3 regions of the Novosphingobium kaempferiae genome follow, and region 1 is predicted to be linked to each of the others. Evidence: predicted binding sites of a transcription regulator. Region 1 holds the regulator's gene; each other region holds the start of a gene.

Region 1 (7,475 bases):
CAAGCCCAAACGAAAAAGACCCCCGCTTTCGCGAGGGCCTTCTTCGGGTAACCGCGATTGCTCGCGGATATCGTCGCTGCTCAGCGCTTGTCGACGGGCACGTAGTCGCGCTGCGTCGGGCCGGTGTAGAGCTGGCGCGGACGGCCGATCTTCTGGCCGGGATCCGAGATCATTTCGTTCCACTGCGCGACCCAGCCCACGGTGCGGGCGAGGGCGAACAGCACGGTGAACATGGTGGTCGGGAAGCCGATCGCCGACAGGATGATGCCCGAGTAGAAGTCCACGTTCGGGAACAGCTTCTTCTCCGCGAAGTAGGGATCGCTGAGCGCGATCTCTTCGAGGCGCAGCGCGGTCTCGAACAGCGGATCGGTGACGTTGAGAGCCTCGAAAACCTCGCGCAGGGTCGACTGCATGACCGTCGCGCGGGGATCGTAGTTCTTGTAGACGCGGTGACCGAAGCCCATCAGGCGGAACGGGTCGCTCTTGTCCTTGGCGCGATCGATGTAGTGCTGGATGCGATCCGGCGTGCCGATCTCCTTGAGCATGTTGAGCGCGGCTTCGTTCGCGCCGCCATGGGCAGGGCCCCAGAGACAAGCGATACCCGCCGCGATGCACGCGAAGGGGTTCGCGCCCGACGAACCGGCAAGACGCACGGTCGAGGTCGAGGCGTTCTGCTCGTGGTCGGCGTGGAGGATGAAGATGCGGTCCATCGCCTTCTCGACCGCCGGGATCACCTCATACTCTTCCGCCGGCACGCCGAAGGTCATGCGCAGGAAGTTGCCGGTGTAGCTGAGCTTGTTGTCGGGGTAGAGGAAGGGCTGGCCGACCGAGTACTTGTACGCCATCGCCGCGATCGTGGGCATCTTGGCGATCAGGCGGTGCGAGCTGATCTTGCGATGCTCGGGGTCCGCGATGTCGGTCGAATCGTGGTAGAACGCCGAAAGCGCGCCGACGACGCCGCACATGATCGCCATCGGGTGCGCGTCACGGCGGAAGCCGCGATAGAACGTTGCCAGCTGCTCGTGCAGCATGGTGTGGCGCGTGATGGTGTTCTCGAAGGTGGCGAGCTCATCCTTGCTCGGCAATTCACCATTCAGGAGCAGGTAGCTCGTTTCCATGAACGACGAGTGTTCGGCCAGCTGGCCGATCGGGTAGCCGCGATGAAGCAGAACGCCTTCGTCACCGTCGATGTACGTCAGCGCCGATTCACAGCTCGCGGTCGAGGTGAAGCCGGGGTCGAACGTGAACTTGCCCGTCTGGCCGTAGAGCTTGCGGATGTCGATCACATCCGGGCCAACGCTGCCCTTGAGAACCGGGTATTCGAAGTCCGCGCCACCAGCGCTCAGTTTAGCCTGATCACCCACCAATTATCTCCTTATGACTGCGACCCGGCGGGAACCTGTGCCTGCTCGCCAATGCGCGCGAGGCTCTCTTCCCGTCCGAGCAGTACCAGTACGTCGAAAATCCCCGGCGAAGTCGTCTGACCCGTCAGGGCTGCCCGCAAGGGTTGCGCGAGCTTGCCGAGTCCCAATCCGAGGGCCTCGGCCATTGCCTTCAGGTTGGCTTCCAATGCCTCAAGAGTCCAGTCGGCCTGGCCGGACAGGCGCTCGTGAATCGCCGCAAGGCGCTCGCGCCCCTCGACGGTCAGGAGAGCCAGCGCCTTCTCGCTCATGGCGAGCGGGCGCTTGGCGAAGAGGAAGGCAGAGCCTTCTGCAAGTTCGTTCAGGTCCTTTGCACGGACCTTGAGCACGGGCATGGCGCGGACCAGCAGGTCGGCAGGTCCATCGCCGTCCACGCCATCGAGGCGCGCTTCGACGAGACCTGCGAGCCGCACGTCGTCGGCCTCGCGCACATAATGCCCGTTGAGATTCTGTAGCTTGGCAAGGTCGAAGCGCGACGGGCTCTTGCCCACGTCGACCATGTCGAACCATTCGATCGCCTGCTCGCGGCTGATGATTTCCTCATCACCGTGGCCCCAGCCGAGGCGCAGCAGGTAGTTGAACACCGCTTCGGGCAGCAGGCCCATCTCGTCGCGATAGGCGTCGACGCCCAGCGCGCCGTGGCGCTTCGACAGCTTGGCGCCGTCCGAACCGTGGATCAGCGGAACGTGGCCGTAAACCGGCACGTCCCAGCCCATGCCGCGGATGATTACGAGCTGGCGGAAGGCGTTGTTGAGGTGATCGTCGCCGCGCAGGACGTGCGTCACGCCCATGTCGTTGTCGTCCACCACCACGGCCAGCATGTAGGTCGGCGTGCCGTCGCTGCGCAGGATGACGAAATCGTCGATTTCCTCGTTCTGCACGGTCACGGAGCCCTGGACGAGATCTTCGATCGTCGTCTCGCCGTCACGCGGCGCCTTGACGCGCACGACCCACGAACGGTCGGCGGGCCAGGTCGAGGGATCGGCGTCGCGCCATTCGCTGTCGATGCGGAACGGCCGGCGCTCTTCCTGCGCCTTCTGACGGCGCTCGGCGAGTTCTTCCTGGGTCAGGTAGCAGCGATAGGCGTTGCCGCTCTCCATGAGCTGCGCGGCCACTTGCGCATGGCGGTCCGAACGCGCGAACTGGAACACCGGCGCCTCGTCACCGTCGAGGCCAAGCCACGACAGGCCGTCGAAGATCGCGTCGATCGCAGAATCCGTCGAACGGGCGCGATCGGTGTCCTCGATGCGCAGGAGGTACTTGCCGCCATGGTGGCGCGCGAAGAGCCAGTTGAACAGCGCCGTGCGGGCGCCGCCAATGTGGAGATAGCCGGTCGGCGATGGAGCAAAGCGCGTGACGACAGGGCGGAGCATTGGGGCCTCCTTGCCAGTCGCTTCGCCCGATGCACTGCCGCTTGCCATCTACCCGACCTTCCTGTCCTATTGGCGGCCATGGGGACCCACGCCGCGACTTGTCAAAATCCGCCTCCGCAGGGGCCTGGAGCCGCTGCATTGCAGCATGGGCCATGGACCGGTGAAGGCGTCTTGTCGAGGGTTTTGGCGGTCGTCGAGCGTTTTCTTTCGCAGGCCGGATTCGATCGGGCTCCATGGCTCACGGTAGCCTTCGCAACCGGCATAATTGCGTGGTTTTGGCTGCCTTCGGCGCCATGGTGGGCGGGCTTTTGTGGGCTTTGTATTGCAGTTTCTGCAATTGCTTGCGCGTCCTTTCGTTGGTGCAATGCGTGGCCTCATGCGATGCGGGCGCTTCAGGTGCTGCCGCTGCTTGTGCTGGCGGGATGCATCGTGGTGTGGGGCCGGTCCGAACTGGTCGGCCAACCGCCCATCGCCCGGCCGCTTTCCGGGACATTTACAGGTCGGGTACTGGGCGTCGAACCACAACCGGCACTGGAGCGCGACCGGCTGACGCTCGCCATGCGCGAGCCGGAAACCGGACGCGCCATCAAGGTGCGCGTGAACGTGCCGGGAAAAGCCTCCACCGCGGAGCTTTCGGCGGGCGATCTGGTGGCATTCAAGGGACGACTCATGCCTCCCGCGCCGCCGATGTTGCCGGGAGCATACAACTTCGCGCGTACCTCATGGTTCTCGGGCATCGCGGCGACGGGTTCGGCGATCGGGGAGATCGAAGTCATCGAACCGGGCATGGACGACGACGCATGGCTTTCCGGTCTGCGCCAGTCGCTCACCGATCATATACGCGAGCGCATCGGCGAACGGCGCGGTGGTATGGCCGCTGCCTTCGTCACGGGCGATCGGGGCGGCATTTCCAGATCCGACGACGAAGCGATGCGCGATTCGGGGCTGGCGCATCTGCTTTCGATCAGCGGGCTGCATGTGAGCGCGATGGTGGGTGCGGTCTACCTGATCGTCATCAGGGTGCTCGCACTGTTTCCCTGGCTGGCGCTGCGGGTCAGGTTGCTGGTGCTGGCGGCGGGGGCGGGGGCGCTGGCGGGGGTGGGTTATACGCTCCTGTCAGGCGCCGAAGTGCCGACCGTCCGCTCATGCATAGGCGCACTGCTCGTACTCGCTGCCATGGCGCTCGGTCGCGAGCCGCTGTCGCTGCGAATGCTGGCCGTCGCGGCTTTTTGCGTGATGCTGTTGTGGCCGGAGGCGGTGACCGGCCCGAGCTTCCAGATGAGCTTCGGCGCGGTGCTGGCGCTTGCCGCCGTCACGACGTCCGAGCCGGTGCGGCACTTCCTCGGCCCCCGTGGCGAGGGCTTGGCGATGCGCGGGCTGCGCCATGTCGGGCTGCTCCTGCTGACCGGCGTGGTGATCGACCTCGCGCTCATGCCGATCGGCCTGTACCACTTCCACCGAGCGGGCGTGTACGGGGCGATCGCCAATGTCGTGGCGATCCCGCTGTCGACATTCGTCGTCATGCCGCTGCTGGCCGCCGCGCTCCTGCTGGATGTGGTCGGGGCAGGTGCGCCGATGTGGTGGCTGGCGGGCCATGCCATCGATCTGCTCACCGGCCTGGCGCACTGGTTCGCATCCCGACCCGGAGCCGTGAACCTCCTTCCGGCCTCGGGAACGGGTGCCTTCCTCCTGTTCGTGGCTGGGGGACTCTGGCTGGGCCTGTGGAGCGGCCAAATCCGTTGGCTGGGCCTGCCACCGGCACTGATCGGCACGGGGCTGCTGGCGCTGGCTCCACCTGCCGATATCCTGATTTCAGGTGATGGCCGTCATGTCGGTCTGGTCGATCCTGCAGGCGGCCGCCTCTTCGTCCTGCGAGATGGCGCGAGCGGTTACGCGCGGGACAACCTCATGGAACAAGCTGGCATGGAAGGCGAGCCAATGCCGCTCGACCGCTGGCCGGGCGCCGTCTGCAACCGGGACTTCTGCACTCTGGAGATCAGGCGTTCCGGCATCACCCGTCGCCTTCTCGTGTCCCGTGGCCGCGATGCAGTGCCTGAACGCGCCCTGGTCGCCGCCTGCGAGCATAGCGACATCGTCATCGCCGACCGATGGCTGCCGCGCAGTTGCCAGCCTCGATGGCTCAAAGCCGACCGCGCTTCGCTGGCCGAGACCGGTGGCCTTGCCGTTTATATCGAAGACCAGCGCATCGAAACCGTGGCTCAGACGCAAGGCGAACATGGCTGGTGGCGAACGGCGGCGCCCAACACGGCAGTTAAGCGTGCGCATCGCTAGGCCTTGCGGCCAATTCGACATATCATGCCGTCATAAGGCTTGGGCGGTAAGGCAAGCCATATGCCCGCACCACTACTGCCGGTCATGAAGGCAAAGCACCTGCGGCAGCAATTGGGATTGAAGCCCGTTCATCCTATGGGTCGAACAGGCTTCAGCAAATGAACTTCAATTGTAGCGACGAAGCAGGCCGGCGAGCTTGCCCTGGACCTCGACTTCATCCGGTCCGTAGATCTGCGGCTCGTACGCGGCATTGGCCGGGTCAAGCCGAACCATGCCAGATTCGCGCCGGAGATACTTCAGCGTCGCTTCTTCACCACGGATGAGGGCCACGACGATTTCGCCGTCGCGCGCCGAGTTGGTGCGCTTCACAAGTGCAAAGTCGCCATCGAGAATACCGGCTTCGACCATCGAGTCGCCGGAAACCTCGAGCGCGTAGTGTTCTCCTGATCCGAGAAGCGCAGCGGGAACAGGTAGCATGGACTGCCCTTCCAGCGCCTCGATCGGTACGCCGGCAGCGATGCGGCCGTGCAGCGGGATTTCGATGACGTCATTGGCAGGCTGCGGCGCGCTTCGCGCAGGCTGAATCGCCGCGATGCCGGTGTCGTCGTTAGTGGCCGTGGCGCGCGAGGGCTTCGTCCCGGCATTGTCGGGTTGGCGCAGCACTTCTAGGGCGCGGGCACGATTGGGCAGGCGGCGGATGAAGCCGCGCTCCTCCAGCGCAGAAATCAGCCGGTGAACGCCCGATTTCGACTTGAGATCGAGTGCTTCCTTCATTTCCTCGAAGCTCGGGGAAATGCCGCTGTCTTCGAGACGCGTCTGGATGAACCGGAGCAATTCGTGCTGCTTGCGCGTCAACATTGTCGCTGCCTTTTCGTAACCTCCGGACCAGGGAAAACCTGACCTTGTTTGTTCTGGTAGTGAACATTGAGGGAACAATCAAGCAACGAATCGAAACGATCTTAAGCAATACCGCCATTCTGAAGCAGATAGATTTGAACCTTGTCGTTCACCCGCGCGTCTTCGGCAAATGCGGCGCGGTCGATAAGGACATTGCTGGCCGCAATGGAGGAAAGTGCGCCGCTGTCCTGCAAGGGATTGGCGATGACGGTTTCCCCATTCCACCATCCGCGCAAGAATTCGCGACGCTTTCCGTTGGCACGCAACGGTTCGCCTAACGAGGCCGTGAAGTGCATCGGTAATGGCTGTGCAGCGCCAAGCATCGCGCGGAGCATGGGTAGCATGAAATGATAGGCGGTGACGTAGCTCGACACCGGATTTCCGGGAAGTCCAAGCACGATCTGGCGGCGGCCATTTGTGTCGCGCGTGGCCACTAGAATGGGTTTGCCCGGCTTGATCGCCACGCGCCAGAAATCGATGCTGGCACCCCATCGTTCGAGAGCGGGACGGATGAGGTCGTGATCGCCTACCGATGCTCCGCCGCTGGTTACGATGAGGTCGGCGTCGGACGATGCCTCGAAAGTGGAGGTAATGGCCTTGATCGTATCGGGAACCGGGCCGATCCGCCGGGCATCGACGGCGGTTGAACCCGCCAAAGCCAGGAGCATCGCGCCGTTACTGGCGGGGATTTGGTGAGGCGCGCAGTGCTCCGGGTCGGCAGCAAGTTCGTCGCCGCTGTCGATGATGACGACGCGGGGCTTGCGGGATACGGGCAGGTACTTGTGTCCTGCCGCGATGGCGAGGGCCGTCTGTGCGGGACCGACCGGCTTGCCTCTAGGCAGGATTTCAGCGCCTTCGATGAAGTCCATGCCGCGAGGGCGGATATGCTTCGTTGCGGGAACGGGCGCTTCGCCGGTCAGCGATATCTCGTCGCCATGGCGCGCCAGATCTTCTTGGAGAATTACTGCCGATGCGTCAGCGGGCAACACCGCGCCGGTGGAGATGCGGACGGCCTCGCCGATTGCGATAGTGCCGATATACGGATGACCCGCCGCGCTTTCTCCCACGACACGCCAGGGGCCGGTGAGGTTCAAACCAGCGACGGCATAACCGTCCATCGCTGAGAGGCTGGCCGCAGGCTGGGTCCGGCGGGCATGGAGCGGCTCGGCGAGATATCGCCCGAGAGCGCCTTCCACATCGACGTGCTCGATCGTGAGCGGAGATGCCAAGGCAAGAAGCCGCGCCTGCGCTTCCTCCAGGGGAAGGGGGGGCGCGGTTACTCGGTCCATCCTGCAGCTTTCCAGTGGCCGGACTTGCCGCCACGCTTCTCGACGAGGCGGATTTCGCCGATGACCATGCTTTTGTCCAAGGCTTTGGCCATGTCGTAAATCGTTATGAGTGCGATGGAAGTCGCTGTTATTGCTTCCATTTCTATGCCTGTCTTGCCTGTCAGCGAAGCAGTCGCAGTGGCGCGGATCGCATCGGCCTCGAA
Region 2 (7,475 bases), 1.8 Mb from region 1:
ATTTCCTTTTGTTGTTTTTGCGAATCGATTCGGCGCGTGAGCGCGTCGATTCGGCTTGCTGCAGTGCGGTTGCGACCCGTCGGACTCGTTAACAGGGCCGCTTCATAAGGCATCCCGGCGCAGGAGAGCGATTAACTATCGTTCACCGTGCTTTAGCAGCGCGTCCAGTCAAAAATCCCCACTGGATTCCGGGAGGGCAATATTCGCGAGGCCGGAAGGCCGTCGAGCGATACTAAGTATTCTTACTTATTCTGCGCCTGCTTCATCTTCGTCAAGTTTCCATACCTTGCGCTTCTTCCTGCGTATAGTTTTACCGCAGTTTTTGCATGTACCGACGTAGCTGATACCGTCCCATTTTACGCCATTGCGCAGCGGTTCATGCCTATTGGCAAAGCATAGAGGGATCGATATCGCCACGAAAACGGTTTCCTCGGTCTGGAGCGGAAGCTGACTAGACTAATAACAACGCTTTGCAAGTTCGTAATTTGTCGCAGATTACGGTGTTTGTAATCTTTTCGTCTATTCTTATAGGCCAAGTCTGCCGCACCGCAACATGCAAGTGCCTGATAGAGCAAACAGTTGCGGTCCGGGCGATGGCGGGGCTAGGAGGCCCGTCATGGAAACGCCATCCAGCGCAGCCCCTTCCGGCGCCGATACGCCGACCGCATTGTCCGCCGACGCGACCTACGATGTTCTCGTGATCGGGTCGGGCGCGGCAGGCCTTACCGCCGCACTCGCGCTGGCCGACAAGGTTCGCGTCGGGGTGCTCGCCAAGGGGACGCTGACCGGCGGATCGACCGCCTGGGCGCAGGGCGGCATCGCCGCGGTGCTCGACGCGGGCGATACCTTCGAGGAGCACGTCCACGACACCATGGTGGCGGGCGCGGGGCTCAACCGCCGCGACACCGTGGAATTCGTGATCGAACGCGCGCCGCATGCGATCGAGCGGCTGGTGGAACTAGGCGTGCCGTTCAACACCGACGGCGAGACGCTTCACCTCACGCGCGAGGGCGGCCATTCGCACCGCCGCATCGTCCACGTCGCCGATGCGACCGGCTGGGCGGTGCAGCAGGCGCTGCTGCAGGCCGCTGAGGCGCATCCCAACATCACGCTGCTGCCCGGCCGCTCCTGCATCGACCTCATCACCGGACGGCACGAGCAGCGCTATTCGGGCTCGGGCCGGGTCTGGGGCGTCTATGCGCTGAACGAGGAAACCGGCAGGGTCGAGGCGTTCACCGCCCGCGCCACCGTCCTCGCCACGGGCGGGGCCGGCCGCGTCTACCAGTTCAGCACCGCCCCGCGCGGCGCCACGGGTGATGGCATCGCCATGGCCTGGCGGGCGGGCGCGCGCGTCTCCAACATGGAGATGATGCAGTTCCACCCGACCTGCCTTTACAATCTGGAGGTCAAGAACTTCCTCATAACTGAGGCCGTGCGCGGCGAGGGCGGGCACCTCATCAACCCGCGCACCGGCAAGCGGTTCATGACCTTTTACGATCCTGAGCGGCTGGAACTGGCCCCGCGCGACGTCGTGGCCCGCGCCATCGACTCCGAGATCAAGCGCTTCGGCCTCGACTACGTCCACCTCGACATCAGCCACCAGCCGCCAGAATTCGTGCGCGAGCACTTCCCGAACATCCATGAGAAGCTGCTCGGCCTCGGCATCGACATGACGAAGGAGCCGATCCCGGTCGTCCCGGCGCAGCACTACACCTGCGGCGGCATCCTCGTGGACCTCGATGGGCGGACCGACCTGCCAGGGCTCTATGCCGCCGGGGAATGCACCGAGAGCGGGCTGCACGGCGCCAACCGCCTCGCTTCCAACTCGCTGCTCGAATGCTTCGTCTTCGGCGAGGCGGCGGCGGCGGACATCCTTGCGAAGTGGGACAGCTTCGAGGCGGTGCCGCCGGTCCGCGCCTGGGACGAGAGCCGCGTCACCGAGCCGGACGAGGAAGTCGTCATCAAGCAGAACTGGACCGAGATCCGCCGGTTCATGTGGAACTACGTCGGCATCGTGCGCACCACCAAGCGGCTGGAGCGCGCCATGCACCGCATCCAGATGCTGAACGGCGAGATCGAGGAATACTATCGCCACTTCCGCGTCTCGACCGACCTGATCGAACTGCGCAACCTGCTCCAGAGCGCGGAACTGATCGTCGAATCCGCGCTCAAGCGGCACGAGAGCCGGGGCCTGCACTACACGCTGGACTATCCGGCGGCGGACGCGGAGCCGCTGGACACGGTGCTGGTGCCTTGAGGGCTCCGACACAACCCTCGTCATTGCGAGCATAGCGAAGCAATCCAGAGCGGCATGGCGCTGCGCTGGATTGCTTCGCTATGCTCGCAATGACGATCGGTGAAGGCGTTGCCTCACCCGATATGCAGCAGCCGCCCGATGAAGATCAGCGCGATCGCGCCGAGGATCGAGGCGAGGCAGCCGGCGCGGCTGAAGTCGCGGCTGCCGCGGCTGGTGACGAGGCCCGCGACCAGCGAGCCGCCGATGCCCAGCAGGATCGTCGAGATCCAGCCCATGGGCACCGCGCCCGGATAGACCCAGCGGGCCAGCCATCCGATGATAAGGCCGCTGATGATGGCGCCGATGATGTTGAACATGTGACCCTTGCACTCCCCTTGCGCGCCGCAGCGCCTTCGCAACGAGCCTCATAAGCGACCAGTCGCGTGTCGGTTGCAAGCGATCGGCAGGCGACCGAAAGGATTCGACGGAAGTCGAGCGGATGGATGGGGAAGACTCCGCCAGCCGGACTTGACCGCTCGGTTCGTCGCGCGTGCGATTCGCTTGGTCGGTGATTTCATGTGGAAAAATTTAGCACCACAAGGGTCACGAAGCCTCTTGCGCGATCGAAAGGCAAGGAAAGCCCGCGCGTCGCGAGCGGCTGTTCAGGCGTGCAGGATGCTCCCGCCGCCCGATGCAGTTTCGAGTGCCCCCATTGAATCTCGCGCAGGAAAGGGCACTATAGGTTGTGTCGCGCCGATCGAGGGGCCTCAATACCTAGCGATGCCGCCGCCGGATGCCGAAAGGCTCGGGCAGCCGTCCGGGGGTCTTGGGGCAGGGCCCTTCGCAAAGGCGCGCCGGTGGTATGACAGGGAATGTCGTTCTCTTTTTGTGCTGGTTCTGATAGTCGGGACGTCTGATGCGACCCTTCGACTCGGTGCCGGTCTGTCCTGCCGCCGAAAGCAGCGTGGACCGTCTCGATGGCGGTCCGATGACAGGTTTGAAGGCACATTGGGGGCGAACCAGTGGATTTCAGAAACGGAAGCGAAGATCAGGTGTCTGACTCGGATGTGAGCTACGCGGATGCACAGGTCGACATGGAGGCGCTGCTCGCCTCGCATGACCCTGCGCCCCGCAAGAAGAAGGAAGGTTCGGCCGTCGTGATGGACAAGACCGACAGCGCGACCGCCGATCTGGTGGAAGCTCCGAAGAAGAAGGCGGTGGATTCCAAGACGATCCATGACCGCCGCTTCACCATCGTCACCGACGCTTCGCGCGATGCGCTCCTGACCGATTTCGGCAAGGAGACGCTGGACGACCGCTACCTGCTGCCCGGCGAGAAGTACCAGGATCTGTTCGCCCGCGTGGCCGACGCCTATGCGGACGATCAGGAGCACGCGCAGCGCCTGTACGACTACATCTCGCGCCTGTGGTTCATGCCCGCCACCCCCGTTCTGTCGAACGGCGGCACCGGTCGCGGCCTGCCGATCTCGTGCTACCTGAACTCGGTGGACGACAGCCTCGAAGGCATCGTCGCCACCTGGAACGAGAACGTCTGGCTCGCCTCGCGCGGCGGCGGCATCGGCACCTACTGGGGCGCGGTGCGCGGCATCGGCGAGCCGGTGGGCCTCAACGGCAAGACCAGCGGCATCATCCCCTTCGTGCGCGTGATGGACTCGCTGACCCTTGCGATCTCGCAGGGTTCGCTGCGTCGCGGTTCGGCCGCCTGCTACCTCGACATCTCGCACCCCGAGATCGAGGAGTTCCTCGAAATCCGGAAACCCTCGGGCGACTTCAACCGCAAGGCGCTGAACCTGCACCACGGCGTGCTGCTGACCGACGAGTTCATGGCCGCCGTGCGCGATGGCGCCGAGTTCGAGCTGAAGAGCCCGAAGGACGGCTCGGTGCGCGGCAAGGTCGATGCGCGCTCGCTGTTCCAGAAGCTGGTCGAGGTCCGCCTCGCCACGGGTGAGCCCTACATCGTCTTCTCCGACACCGTGAACCGCATGATGCCCAAGCATCACCGCGATCTCGGCCTCAAGGTCTCGACCTCGAACCTGTGCTCGGAAATCACGCTGCCGACCGGCCGCGACCACCTCGGCAACGACCGCACGGCGGTGTGCTGCCTCTCCTCGCTCAACCTGGAGACCTGGGAAGAGTGGAAGGGCGACAAGCGCTTCGTCGAGGACGTGCTGCGCTTCCTCGACAACGTCCTGCAAGACTACATCGACCGCGCGCCGGACGAGATGGCCCGCGCCAAGTATTCCGCCGCGCGCGAGCGTTCGGTCGGGATGGGCGTCATGGGCTATCACTCGTACCTGCAGAAGCGCGGCATCGCCTTCGAGAGCGCGATGGCCAAGGCGCTGAACCTGCAGATGTTCCAGTACATCAACCAGAAGGCCAACGAGGCCTCGATGCTGCTGGCGAACGAGCGCGGGCCGTGCCCGGACGCCGCCGATCAGGGCGTGATGGAGCGCTTCAGCTGCAAGATGGCGATCGCGCCCACCGCGTCGATCTCGATCATCTGCGGCGGCACTTCGGCCTGCATCGAGCCGATCCCGGCCAACATCTACACCCACAAGACGCTCTCGGGCAGCTTCGTGGTGAAGAACCCCTACCTGCAGAAGCTGCTGGCCTCGAAGTCGAAGGATTCCACCAACGTGTGGAACTCGATCCTCGAGCACGGCGGTTCGGTGCAGCAGCTCGACTTCCTCTCCCCGGAGGAGAAGGCGATCTACAAGACCAGCTTCGAGATCGACCAGCGCTGGCTGCTCGAATTCGCGGCGGACCGCACCCCCTACATCGACCAGGCGCAGTCGCTGAACCTGTTCATCCCCGCCGACGTCGACAAGTGGGATCTGATGATGCTGCACTACCAGGCGTGGGAGCGGGGCATCAAGTCGCTCTACTACCTGCGCTCCAAGTCGGTGCAGCGCGCCGGTTTCGCGGGCGGCGTCGAGGCGGACAACACCAGCGAACTGCCCAAGTTCAACCTCGCGGCGAGCGGCGAAAGCACCGACTACGACGAGTGTCTCGCCTGCCAGTAAGGCGCTAGAGTTCACCGAGAGCGGCCTTCCGGGAAACCGGGAGGCCGTTTTCGTTTGGGGTGAGGCGCCACGGCCGCCGGGGGCTTCGACAGGCTCAGCCTGAGCGGGGTGGGGAGTGAGCGCCTGGGGTAAGGGCCGCTCCGTCCGCTCCGTCATCCTGAACTTGTTTCAGGATCCATCGGGCGGTTGGTGCCGGATCGTTGGATCGCAGGCCGCACTGTCGGTTCGCCAATCGCAAAACCGAGCTACGGGCTCGATGGACCCTGAAACAAGTTCAGGGTGACGGCTAGAATTGTGAGACTGAAGTTTTGGCGTGAGGGATGCGAGACCCGCGCCTCAGCCGCCTGTATTCGCAAACGACTGGATGCGGATGCGCGGGAACACGTCTTCCAGTGCCTTCACGTCCGGGGTGACGTAGACGTAGCCGCCCTTCTTCGCGAACATCGGGCTGAGGTTCCTGGTGTAGAACGCGATCGGCACGTTGATGCAGCCGAAGGTGATGCGGTTGTCGTCGATGGCGGGGGACAGCATCCGCTCGCGCCGCTTTTCCTTGGGCTTGCCGGGTTTGGGGATCGGGTGGAGCGCCACCGACGTTGCGTAGTCCACCCACAGTACGCGCTGCTTGCCCGCCGCGACGCCGAACTTCGCGAGGAAGCGGCCTGCGGGCGTGGTCTTCTCGGCCGGGCCGATCTCGGACAGGTTCTTGCTGCCGATGCCGGGGCTGGCGTCGTCGCCGGGCGCGATGCCGAGGAGGACGGGGACGTGGGCGACCTGCTTGCCGGTGGCGTCGAACAGCAGCAGCGAGGCCGATTTCTTGTCGACGATGGCATAGGGCAAGGCGTGGTTGTCGCCCGAAGCGGCGACCCAGGCGGAGACGCGGGTGGCATCCTCCGACTGGGCCAGCGCGATTTCATCACTGGTCTTCGCAGGCGCAACGGCAGGCTTCTTCCGGGCTGCGGGCTTCTTCGCTGCGGGCTTCCTGCTCGCGGCTTTCGCGGTCGCGGCCTTCTCCACGCCCCATGCGGGAGCGGTGTTCAGCGCCAGACCGGCAGATACGAAACCGGCAAGCGCCAGGAGAACCTTGTTCATCGCGTCGGAAGTACTCAGGAAATGAAACCGTCGGCGCTCTCGGGGGGAGGAGCGCCGACGCGGGATATCACAGGTATTCTATGTTTGCTCGCGTCAGTTGCGCGGGCGCTTGCGCTGCGATTCGGCCATGCGCTGCTCGACGCCGTCGACGCGGGCGTTGAGCTGGTCGATGCGCTGACCGTTCTGCGCGGCCTGGCCCGAAGCGGCCTGGGCTTCCGAACGGGCCGCCTGCGCGGTCGCGTCGGTGGTCTGCAGCTTGGCGTCGAGCGCATCGACGCGCTGGTTCACGACCGCGACCTGCTCACGGACGAAACCCTTGGTGGCGCAGCCGCCGAGGCCCATGGAGCCGGCCAGAATGACCACGGCCGGGGCGATTTTCTTGAAGGTGGGCGACATCGAATTCTCCTAACGGTCAACTAGACCGACTCGCTCCAAGCCCAGCCATCATGATTGGACAACGCGATTCGGGCCGACTGTGCATCCGCTCAGGTGAACGGATGCGGCGGAATCAACGAACGCCCGAGACGGGAAAAGTTCCAAAAGGACCGTTGGAATTTTCGCCGACAAGCTCGCCGTCGCGCACCGTGACGTCGTATTTGACGGTGATCGGCATGGGCATCGAGGCCTTCCCCTCGAACCGTGCGCGGCCGTCCTTCACCCCTCCGGCGACGGTGATCGTGCCCTGTTCAGCGGTGACTTTGCCGGTCACGACGTTACCCGTGACCTTAAGCTCCATCACCGCTTTCTGCGGCCCGACGGGGGACTGGATGGTCACGTTCCAGCGCCCCGCGAAGTCCTGCGGCTTCGCGTTGCTGGCCTTGGCCGCCTTCGCCTTTTCGAGCAGCGCCTTCTGCTCTGCGGGCGCGGCCTGAGCGCGAGAGCGCAGATAGAAGCGCAAGGTCTCCAGATCGTCATCGGTGAACTGCGGGAAAGGCGGCATGCCGTTCAGCTTGAGCCCGCCGTCCTTGACGATCGCCTTGAAGGTGGCGGCATCGGTGATCGTCGGCGAGTAGCGCAGGTCCGGCGCCGCGCCGCCGGCTACCGCATTCCAGCCGTGGCACACGATGCACGACCGGGTGCCGAACAGCATCGCCCCGGCCTGTGCC
Region 3 (7,475 bases), 600 kb from region 1:
AACGGACAGGTTCCCGCGTGAGGGCGATCCCCGCGCGAGTGCAGCGGCGGAATCCGGGCGCGAACGAGCGACCGGCGAAACCCGCCGTTGCGGCCTGGCCGCAAGTTCGTCGCTCAGACGGAGTACACCGTGCCGCGGCCATCCCCTGGACCAAGGCAAGAGCGACCGGACGCTGGCAGGTCTCCTGGCTCGCGGGTCATCGCTCGATGCACGGCCTTCCCAGGCCTCGCAGGAGTTAGCGTCCGGCCCAGTGGCTGCGGCAGGGCACCTTGGCCTGCCGCGATATGCATCGCGCTCACCGCTTACAGTTGCAGGGACAGCCTCGGCTTCGAGGGATGATCCCTCTCACCGCGTTCCCTTTTAAGCTCCTTTCGGAGCACCGGCGCGATCGATGTTGCGATTGGACTCATGTCCGTTCGCAACATCGCGTGCGTTACGTCGCGCGGGGACGTCGTGCAAGCGGATAAAAGGGGGAGGGTGGCCACGCCGGGCCGGGCATCGGCATGGCGTAACGGACCATCGCCCCCGTGCAGGCAGGGGCGATGGATTTTGGGACAAGCGCCGGGATCAGAACCCGAGGTCTTCGATCCCGCCATCGAAGTTGCCGCCCAGCTTGTTGTTGGCGGCGGCCAGCTTCTCGGCCGGAACGCCTGCCAGGTAGCCGTCGATGATGCGCTGGTAGTTGCTGATGAGCCCCTCGACGCGGCTCGACAGGCGCATGAACTCGAACCCGCTGGCGTGCAGGCCCTTCTGCTGGATCGGGATGTTCGAATAGTCCTGCCGCGGGATCGGCGGGAATTCCGCGCTGTCGAACGGGAGCACGATGGGCTCCATGACCGGCTCGGGCTCCTGCCCCTCGGGGAAGAAGGTCAGCGACCAGATTTCGAAGAAGCAGCTTTCCGGGCCGAGCGGGCGGATGCGGTAGGCCGACATCGAGCTGAAGTAGGGCAGCAGGAAGTAGTGCGGGAAAAGGAACTCCACCGCGTTGACCGGGTCCGACTGCGCGACCGAGATGAGGTCCGGGATGGGCTCGCCGCGCTCCTTCAGCTGGGCGCTGACCTGATGCATGACCATGCCCAGCCACATCATCATGGCCTGCCCCTTGTCCTCCGGCAGTCCCTGCGTCGCGTGCTGGAGCGACTTCGCGATCTCCACTTCCTTCTCGTGGAGCATGCCCGCCATGCCTTCGCTGAGCAGTTCCATGTTTTTGATCTGCGCGGCTATGTTCTCCTCGATGGTCAGCGCCGGATCGGCGAGCATCGGGTGGCGGTCCGGGTTTTCCGCCATCGCGTACATCGAATCGTACATGGTCGGCACCGCATGCTGGAGCTGCGGGTGCGTCTGCATGACGTGGTAGCCCTCCATGAAGGCTTCCATCGCGATCTTCCAGTTCGCCGGGAGTACCGTGCCGTAGCACCATTCCGCCTTCAGCTTGTGGAGGTTGTGCGCCTCCAGCCGCTCGGCGACGGGGCCGAGGCTCTCGCGCACCGAGGGGGCATCATGGTCATGGTTGATCCACACGCAGCCGCCGTAGACTTCGGCGCGGCAGGGGATGAGGTTGATGTCGTCCTCGTCCATCTGGCGTTCGGAGAACAGGTACTTGCCGTAGACCAGCGTGTTCTCGCCATCCATGTTCCAGCGCCAGCCGTGGAACGGGCAGACGAAGCCGGACTTCGCGCAGTTGCCGTGCGCGGTCGGGTGCGAGGAGCCGAGCGGCGATCCGCCCGCGAAGGGCACGCCGCGGTGGCGGCAGGCGTTGTGGAATGCCTTCACCCCGGTCTTCGTGCGCACGATGATGACCGACTTGCCGACGTTCTCGTACTCGATCCAGTCGCCGACCTCGGGAATCTGCTCCTCGCGGCAGGCCATCTGCCAGACGTGGGGCCACAGGTGGTCCAGCTCCGCCTGATAGAATTCCGCGTCGTAGTAGCGCTTTACCGGGATGCGTTCGGGATCGTCGATCGGGAACGGCACCGGGCGCAGGCCGCCGTCTGCTGATTTGAGCACTTCCCAATACCTCTCGCTTGTTACTCTCGTTCGTGTTGAACCAGTGTACAGGGCGAGGTGGGAGAGGCAATCGCTGCGGGGCTGCCGGTGATCGCAGGCGCGGTAATTGGGGTTGATCGGGAGGGCACATGTTCCTCCCCGAGCTTGCTCGGGGAGGGGGACCGCCGCGAAGCGGTGGTGGAGGGGGAGAGTTCAGGAAATTCCCCCTCCGTCAGTCACTACGTGACTGCCACCTCCCCGAGACAAGCTCGGGGAGGAATTATCAAGCCGGCTTCACGAAGCTGTCGAGCACGCGCTTGTTGCCGGCCTGCTCGAACTCGATCTCCAGCTTGTTGCCTTCCTGCGCGATCACCGCGCCGTAGCCGAACTTCTCGTGGAAGACGCGCGCGCCCACGGCGATGTCGGTGCGTGGCTTGGCGGCGAAGCTGGCGGCGCTGCGGGTGCTTTCGACCACGCGCTTTGGCGTGGCGTCGTATTCCTTAGCCGCCGCGCGCTGCCAGCCCGGGCCGCGCGTGATGGTGCGGGCTGGCTGCATGCGGGCGACGTCGGCGAAGGGATCGGTATGCTCCGACCACTGCGCGCGCCACAGCGAGGCGCCGCCGGACAGCGTGGTCTCGCTGTCGACATGCTCCTCGGGCAGTTCGGCGATGAAGCGCGAGGGGATGGAACTGGTCCACTGGCCGTAGATGCGCCGGTTGGCGGCGTGCAGGATCGTGCACTTGCGCCGCGCCCGCGTGATCGCGACGTAGGCGAGGCGGCGCTCTTCCTCCAGGCTGGCGAGCCCGCCTTCGCCGAGCGCGCGCTGCGAGGGGAACACGCCTTCCTCCCAGCCGGGCAGGAACACGTTGTCGAATTCCAGCCCCTTGGCGGCGTGCATGGTCATGATCGTGACCTTCTCCTCGTCCGCCGCATTCTCGTTGTCCATGACGAGGCTGACGTGTTCGAGGAAGTCGCCGAGGCTGTCGTATTCCTCCATGGCGCGGGCGAGTTCGGCGATATTTTCCAGCCGTCCGTTGGCCTCGGCGGTCTTCTCCGCCTGCAGCGCGTCGGTGTAGCCGCATTCGTCCATGACGGTGCGCAGCAGGTCGGCGGGGCCTTCGGTGGCCGACAGGTCGCGCCAGCGCGCGAAGTCGCGCATCAGGGCGAGGAAGGTGTTGCGCGCGCGGGCGGGAAGTTCGTCGGTATCGGCGATCTCGATCGCGGCGTTCGACAGCGGGATGCCGCGATTGCGCGCCAGCCGGTGCAGCGCCTCCAGCGCCTTGGCGCCGAGGCCGCGCTTGGGGGCGTTGTAGATGCGTTCGAACGCGAGGTCGTCGGCGGGCTGGGCGATGACGCGCAGGTACGCCAGCGCATCGCGGATCTCGGCGCGTTCGTAGAAGCGGAAGCCGCCGACGATGCGGTACTTCATGCCGATCGAGATGAACCGATCCTCGAACTCGCGAGTCTGGTACTGCGCGCGTACGAGGATGGCGATCTGGTCGAGCGGGGCGCCTTCGCGTTCGAGCCGTTCGATCTCGTCGCCGACGCGGCGGGCTTCCTCCGGCCCGTCCCAGACGCCGATGACGCGCACCTTGTCGCCCGCATGGCGCTCGGTCCACAGGGTCTTGCCGAGGCGCTGCGTGTTCTCGTCGATCAGGCCCGATGCGGCGGCGAGGATCTGCGGCGTGGAGCGGTAGTTCTGCTCCAGCTTGATGACCTTGGCGCCGGGGAAGTCCTTCTCGAAGCGCAGGATGTTCGCCACTTCCGCGCCGCGCCAGGAATAGATCGACTGGTCGTCGTCACCGACCACGCAGATGTTCTGGCGACCCTGCGCGATCAGGCGCAGCCACAGGTACTGGACCTGATTGGTGTCCTGATATTCGTCCACCATGACATACTTGAAGCGGTTCTGGTACTGCTCCAGCACGTCGCGGTGGGTGCGCAGGATGTTGAGCATGTGGAGCAGCAGGTCGCCGAAATCGCAGGCGTTCACCGCCTTCAGGCGATCCTGATAGAGCTTGTAGAACTTCTGGCCCTTGCCGTTGGCGTAGCTTTCGTTCTCCCCGGCGTCGAGGTCGGCGGGATTAAGGCCGCGGTTCTTCCAGCGGTCGATACACCCCGCCAGCTGGCGCGCGGGCCAGCGCTTCTCGTCCAGCCCCTCGGCCACGATCAGCTGCTTGAGGAGGCGCAGCTGGTCGTCGGTGTCGATGATCGTGTAGTTGCTCTGCAGCCCCACCAGTTCGGCATGACGGCGCAGCATCTTCGCGGCGATCGCGTGAAACGTGCCGAGCCAGGGCATCCCCTCCACCGCCGGGCCGACGAGGTGGCCGACACGCTCGCGCATCTCGCGCGCGGCCTTGTTGGTGAAGGTGACGCAGAGGATCTCGCTCGGCCAGGCAAGGCGGCTGCGGACGAGATGGGCGAGGCGGCGGGTCAGCGCCGCCGTCTTGCCGGTGCCCGCGCCCGCCAGCATCAGCACGGGGCCTTCGGTCGTCAGCACGGCTTCGCGCTGCGGCTCGTTGAGGCCGTCGATCAGCGGATCGCCGTGGCCGTCAGGGGAGGGGGCTTGCAGATTGTTCACCGTGAACAACTAGGGAACGGCGTGGCCCGGTGCAAGCCCGCTTCGTCGCAGCTCAGGAACAATCGCCGGCGGGTTTCGTCGTTTGAACAGCAAGACAAACCACGGAGAGTGAGAAATGCGTAACATGCTGCTGCTCGCCGGCTCCGCCGCGCTGGGCCTGACGGTGATTCCCGCCGCCATCCATGCCCAGAGCGCCCCTGCCGACCCCGCGACCACCGAAATGCCGACCCCGCCGCCGACGCCTGCTGCTCCCACCACCGCGCCGACATTGACCACCGAACAACAGGCGATGTTCGATACGTGGACCCCGGCGCAGAAGGCCGACTACGAAAGCTGGCCCAACGATTACAAGGTCTACTACTGGACGCTGAATACCGACCAGCAGAAGGGCTACTGGGCGCTCACCGCCGACCAGCGTGGCCAGATCTACAAGATGACGCCGGAACAGCGCCAGATGGCGTGGAATTCGGTGATCCAGCAGATGAAGGGCGAAACGCCCGCGACGCCTGCCGGGCAGGCCAATCCTCCGGGACCGGGCGTACCCACGGCGGGGGTGCCCGATCCGAAGACCGCCAACCAGGCCGCGCGTCCAGCCATGCCTGCGGACGAGAACTATCAGGGCGGTCCCTACAAGGGCGCACTGACCCCGCCGCCTGCGACCGCGATGGGCAAGGACTATCCGCGTTGCAGCAAGACTGTCACCGACAGTTGCCGCAATCGCGGGGGTGTGTAGGCGGAGCAATTCCTCCCCGAGCTTGTCTCGGGGAGGTGGAAGCGCGAAGCGCTGACGGAGGGGGATTGGCGCAAGGTTCTCCCCCTCCACCACCGCCTGCGGCGGCGGTCCCCCTCCCCGAGACAAGCTCGGGGAGGAATTGGCGTTACCCGCACCCACACTTCGTCATTGCGAGCGCAGCGAAGCAATCCAGCGGCATAGAGCTTCGCTGGATTGCTTCGCTGCGCTCGCAATGACGAACGTTTGGGCCGGACACACGAAAACGCCCGCTGGCGAGTGCGGGCCTAACGCCGGGGGAAGAAACGCGAGGATCCGAGAGTGAACATCGGGTCGGCGTCGTGAGCGTCCGGACGGGACGCGGGGGTTTGTTTCCACAGCGCGTTGCGAATGGCCGGGTAGGTGCGGAGTGCAGCCCGGCTCGACCTGTATTCCATCGGACCTGTCCGGTATGACCGACGTTGGGGCTCGCGTCGGTATCGGTCATGGGACTTCCGGGAGAGCCGCTCCCAGGCCGAGATACTCGGTTGGGGGAACGGCCGGGCCAGAGCCTAGAGGACGGTCCGGGTCTTCGATGGACACCGTGGTGCGTAGCTACGGCTTGATACCGCATCCCGGCCCACGACGCCGACCCGATACACCGCCGAACCCTTGTACGTCAGACCCGGCGGATGCTGGGCCATATAACCTATTTGGCGATATTTGTCAAGCTGTGCGGCGCAGCAGGTGCAGCCGGGCCTTGCCGACATCGCGCGTGGCGTCGGCCTCGAAGCCCTTGATCGAGACGTTCTCGCCCTTGGCGGTTTCCAGGCTCACCCAGGTGCCTTCGCCGATCCAGCCGAGCCGGGCCAGCTTGTCCACCGCCACCGCGCCTGCGCCGGTGTCGTAAGGCGGGTCGAGTAGCACCAGATCCAGCGGCTCCTTCGCCGCGCCCAACGACAGGACCGAGGATGCCCGCACATCGCTGCGGGTCTGCGCCTGCAGGTTGGCGATGTTCCTGCGGATGGCGCGGATCGCTGCGGCGTCCTGATCGACGAACAGGCAATGTGCTGCCCCGCGCGACAGGGCCTCCAGCCCCAGCGCGCCGGACCCGGCGAACAGGTCCGCGACCTTCAGCCCCTCGAAGTCGCCGAGGCGGCTGACGAGCATGGAGAACAGCGTCTCACGGGTGCGGTTCGCCGTCGGCCGCGTGGTGTCACCCTCTGGCGCGGCGAGCTTGCGGCCGCGCCACTCGCCCGCGACGATGCGCAGGTTTGCGCTCATGCTCCGGTCTTTCCGCCCTGGCCGCCCTGACCCGTGGCGAGGCTGCGCCGGAAGTTGTCGAGATCACGCTGCGAAATCTCGCCGGCCATGCCCTTGGGCAGATCGCCGAGGCGGAACGGGCCGTAGGCCGTGCGCAGCAGGCGGCTGACCTGCAGGCCGAGGGCCTCCAGAACGCGGCGGACCTCGCGGTTCTTGCCTTCGGTCAGCGTCATCTCGATCCACTGGTTGCGCCCGGTGCGGCGCTCCATGTTGGCGTCGATCTTGCCGTAGATCACACCGTCGACCTCGATGCCCTCCATCAGGTCTTCGAGCTGCGCCTGCGTGATGTCGCCGAAAGTGCGCGCGCGGTAGGTGCGCGGCACGCCGGTGGCGGGCAGTTCCAGCTGGCGCTTGAACTCGCCGTCGTTGGTCAGCAGCAGCAGACCCTCGGTGTTGAGGTCGAGGCGGCCGATCGGCATCACGCGCCCGGTGCCCGGGGGCAGGGCGTTGCGCAGCGCGGTGTAGATCGTCGGGCGACCGGCGGGATCGCGCTCGGCGGTGATGAGACCGGCGGGCTTGTGGAAGAGGAACAGGCGGGTGCCTTCCGCCTCGGCCACCGGGTTGTCATCCACCGTAACGCCGCGCAGCGACGTCAGCACGGTCGAGGGCGTCTCGATCACCGCACCGTCCAGCTTGACGCGGCCCTCGATGATCAGGCGCTCCACCTCGCGGCGGCTGGCGATGCCGGCGCGGGCGAGCAGCTTGGCGATGCGATCGCCTTCGCGTGCGGGGAGCGAGGGATCCTTTGGCGTCGGCGCGGCGGCGCGCGGTGCGGGGCCCGGTCGGGTATTGGGCCGGGGAGCGCGTGCTTCACCGCGAGAATCGGAGCGGGGCCCACGGAACGGACCATCGCGATAGCCGTCACGGCCAGCGTCA

What was found. Region 1 encodes LexA, which represses DNA repair genes until DNA is damaged. Its sites were predicted from a motif close to GTTCCNCNCTTGTTCT; they were not measured.
Region 2: the regulator LexA is predicted to act here: its motif matches at 3,114-3,129, upstream of LO787_RS06165 (ribonucleoside-diphosphate reductase subunit alpha).
Region 3: the regulator LexA is predicted to act here: its motif matches at 4,570-4,585, upstream of LO787_RS00630 (ATP-dependent helicase).

What each region holds. Positions count from the first base shown of each region.
Region 1 covers NZ_CP089301.1:5,214,910-5,222,384, reverse strand. The annotation lists gene LO787_RS23680 (citrate synthase) at 81-1,364, opposite strand; gene gltX (glutamate--tRNA ligase) at 1,376-2,842, opposite strand; gene LO787_RS23670 (ComEC/Rec2 family competence protein) at 2,978-5,086, shown strand; gene lexA (transcriptional repressor LexA) at 5,252-5,944, opposite strand; gene LO787_RS23660 (molybdopterin molybdotransferase MoeA) at 6,046-7,272, opposite strand; gene moaC (cyclic pyranopterin monophosphate synthase MoaC) at 7,260-7,475, opposite strand, start outside.
Region 2 covers NZ_CP089301.1:1,315,237-1,322,711, reverse strand. The annotation lists gene nadB (L-aspartate oxidase) at 617-2,257, shown strand; gene LO787_RS06170 (GlsB/YeaQ/YmgE family stress response membrane protein) at 2,371-2,613, opposite strand; gene LO787_RS06165 (ribonucleoside-diphosphate reductase subunit alpha) at 3,331-5,280, shown strand; gene LO787_RS06160 (hypothetical protein) at 5,617-6,369, opposite strand; gene LO787_RS06155 (hypothetical protein) at 6,463-6,765, opposite strand; gene LO787_RS06150 (PQQ-dependent dehydrogenase, methanol/ethanol family) at 6,878-7,475, opposite strand, start outside.
Region 3 covers NZ_CP089301.1:119,987-127,461, reverse strand. The annotation lists cobalamin riboswitch at 158-397, opposite strand; gene LO787_RS00635 (aromatic ring-hydroxylating oxygenase subunit alpha) at 568-2,007, opposite strand; gene LO787_RS00630 (ATP-dependent helicase) at 2,270-4,567, opposite strand; gene LO787_RS00625 (hypothetical protein) at 4,683-5,300, shown strand; gene rsmD (16S rRNA (guanine(966)-N(2))-methyltransferase RsmD) at 6,003-6,560, opposite strand; gene LO787_RS00615 (pseudouridine synthase) at 6,557-7,475, opposite strand, start outside.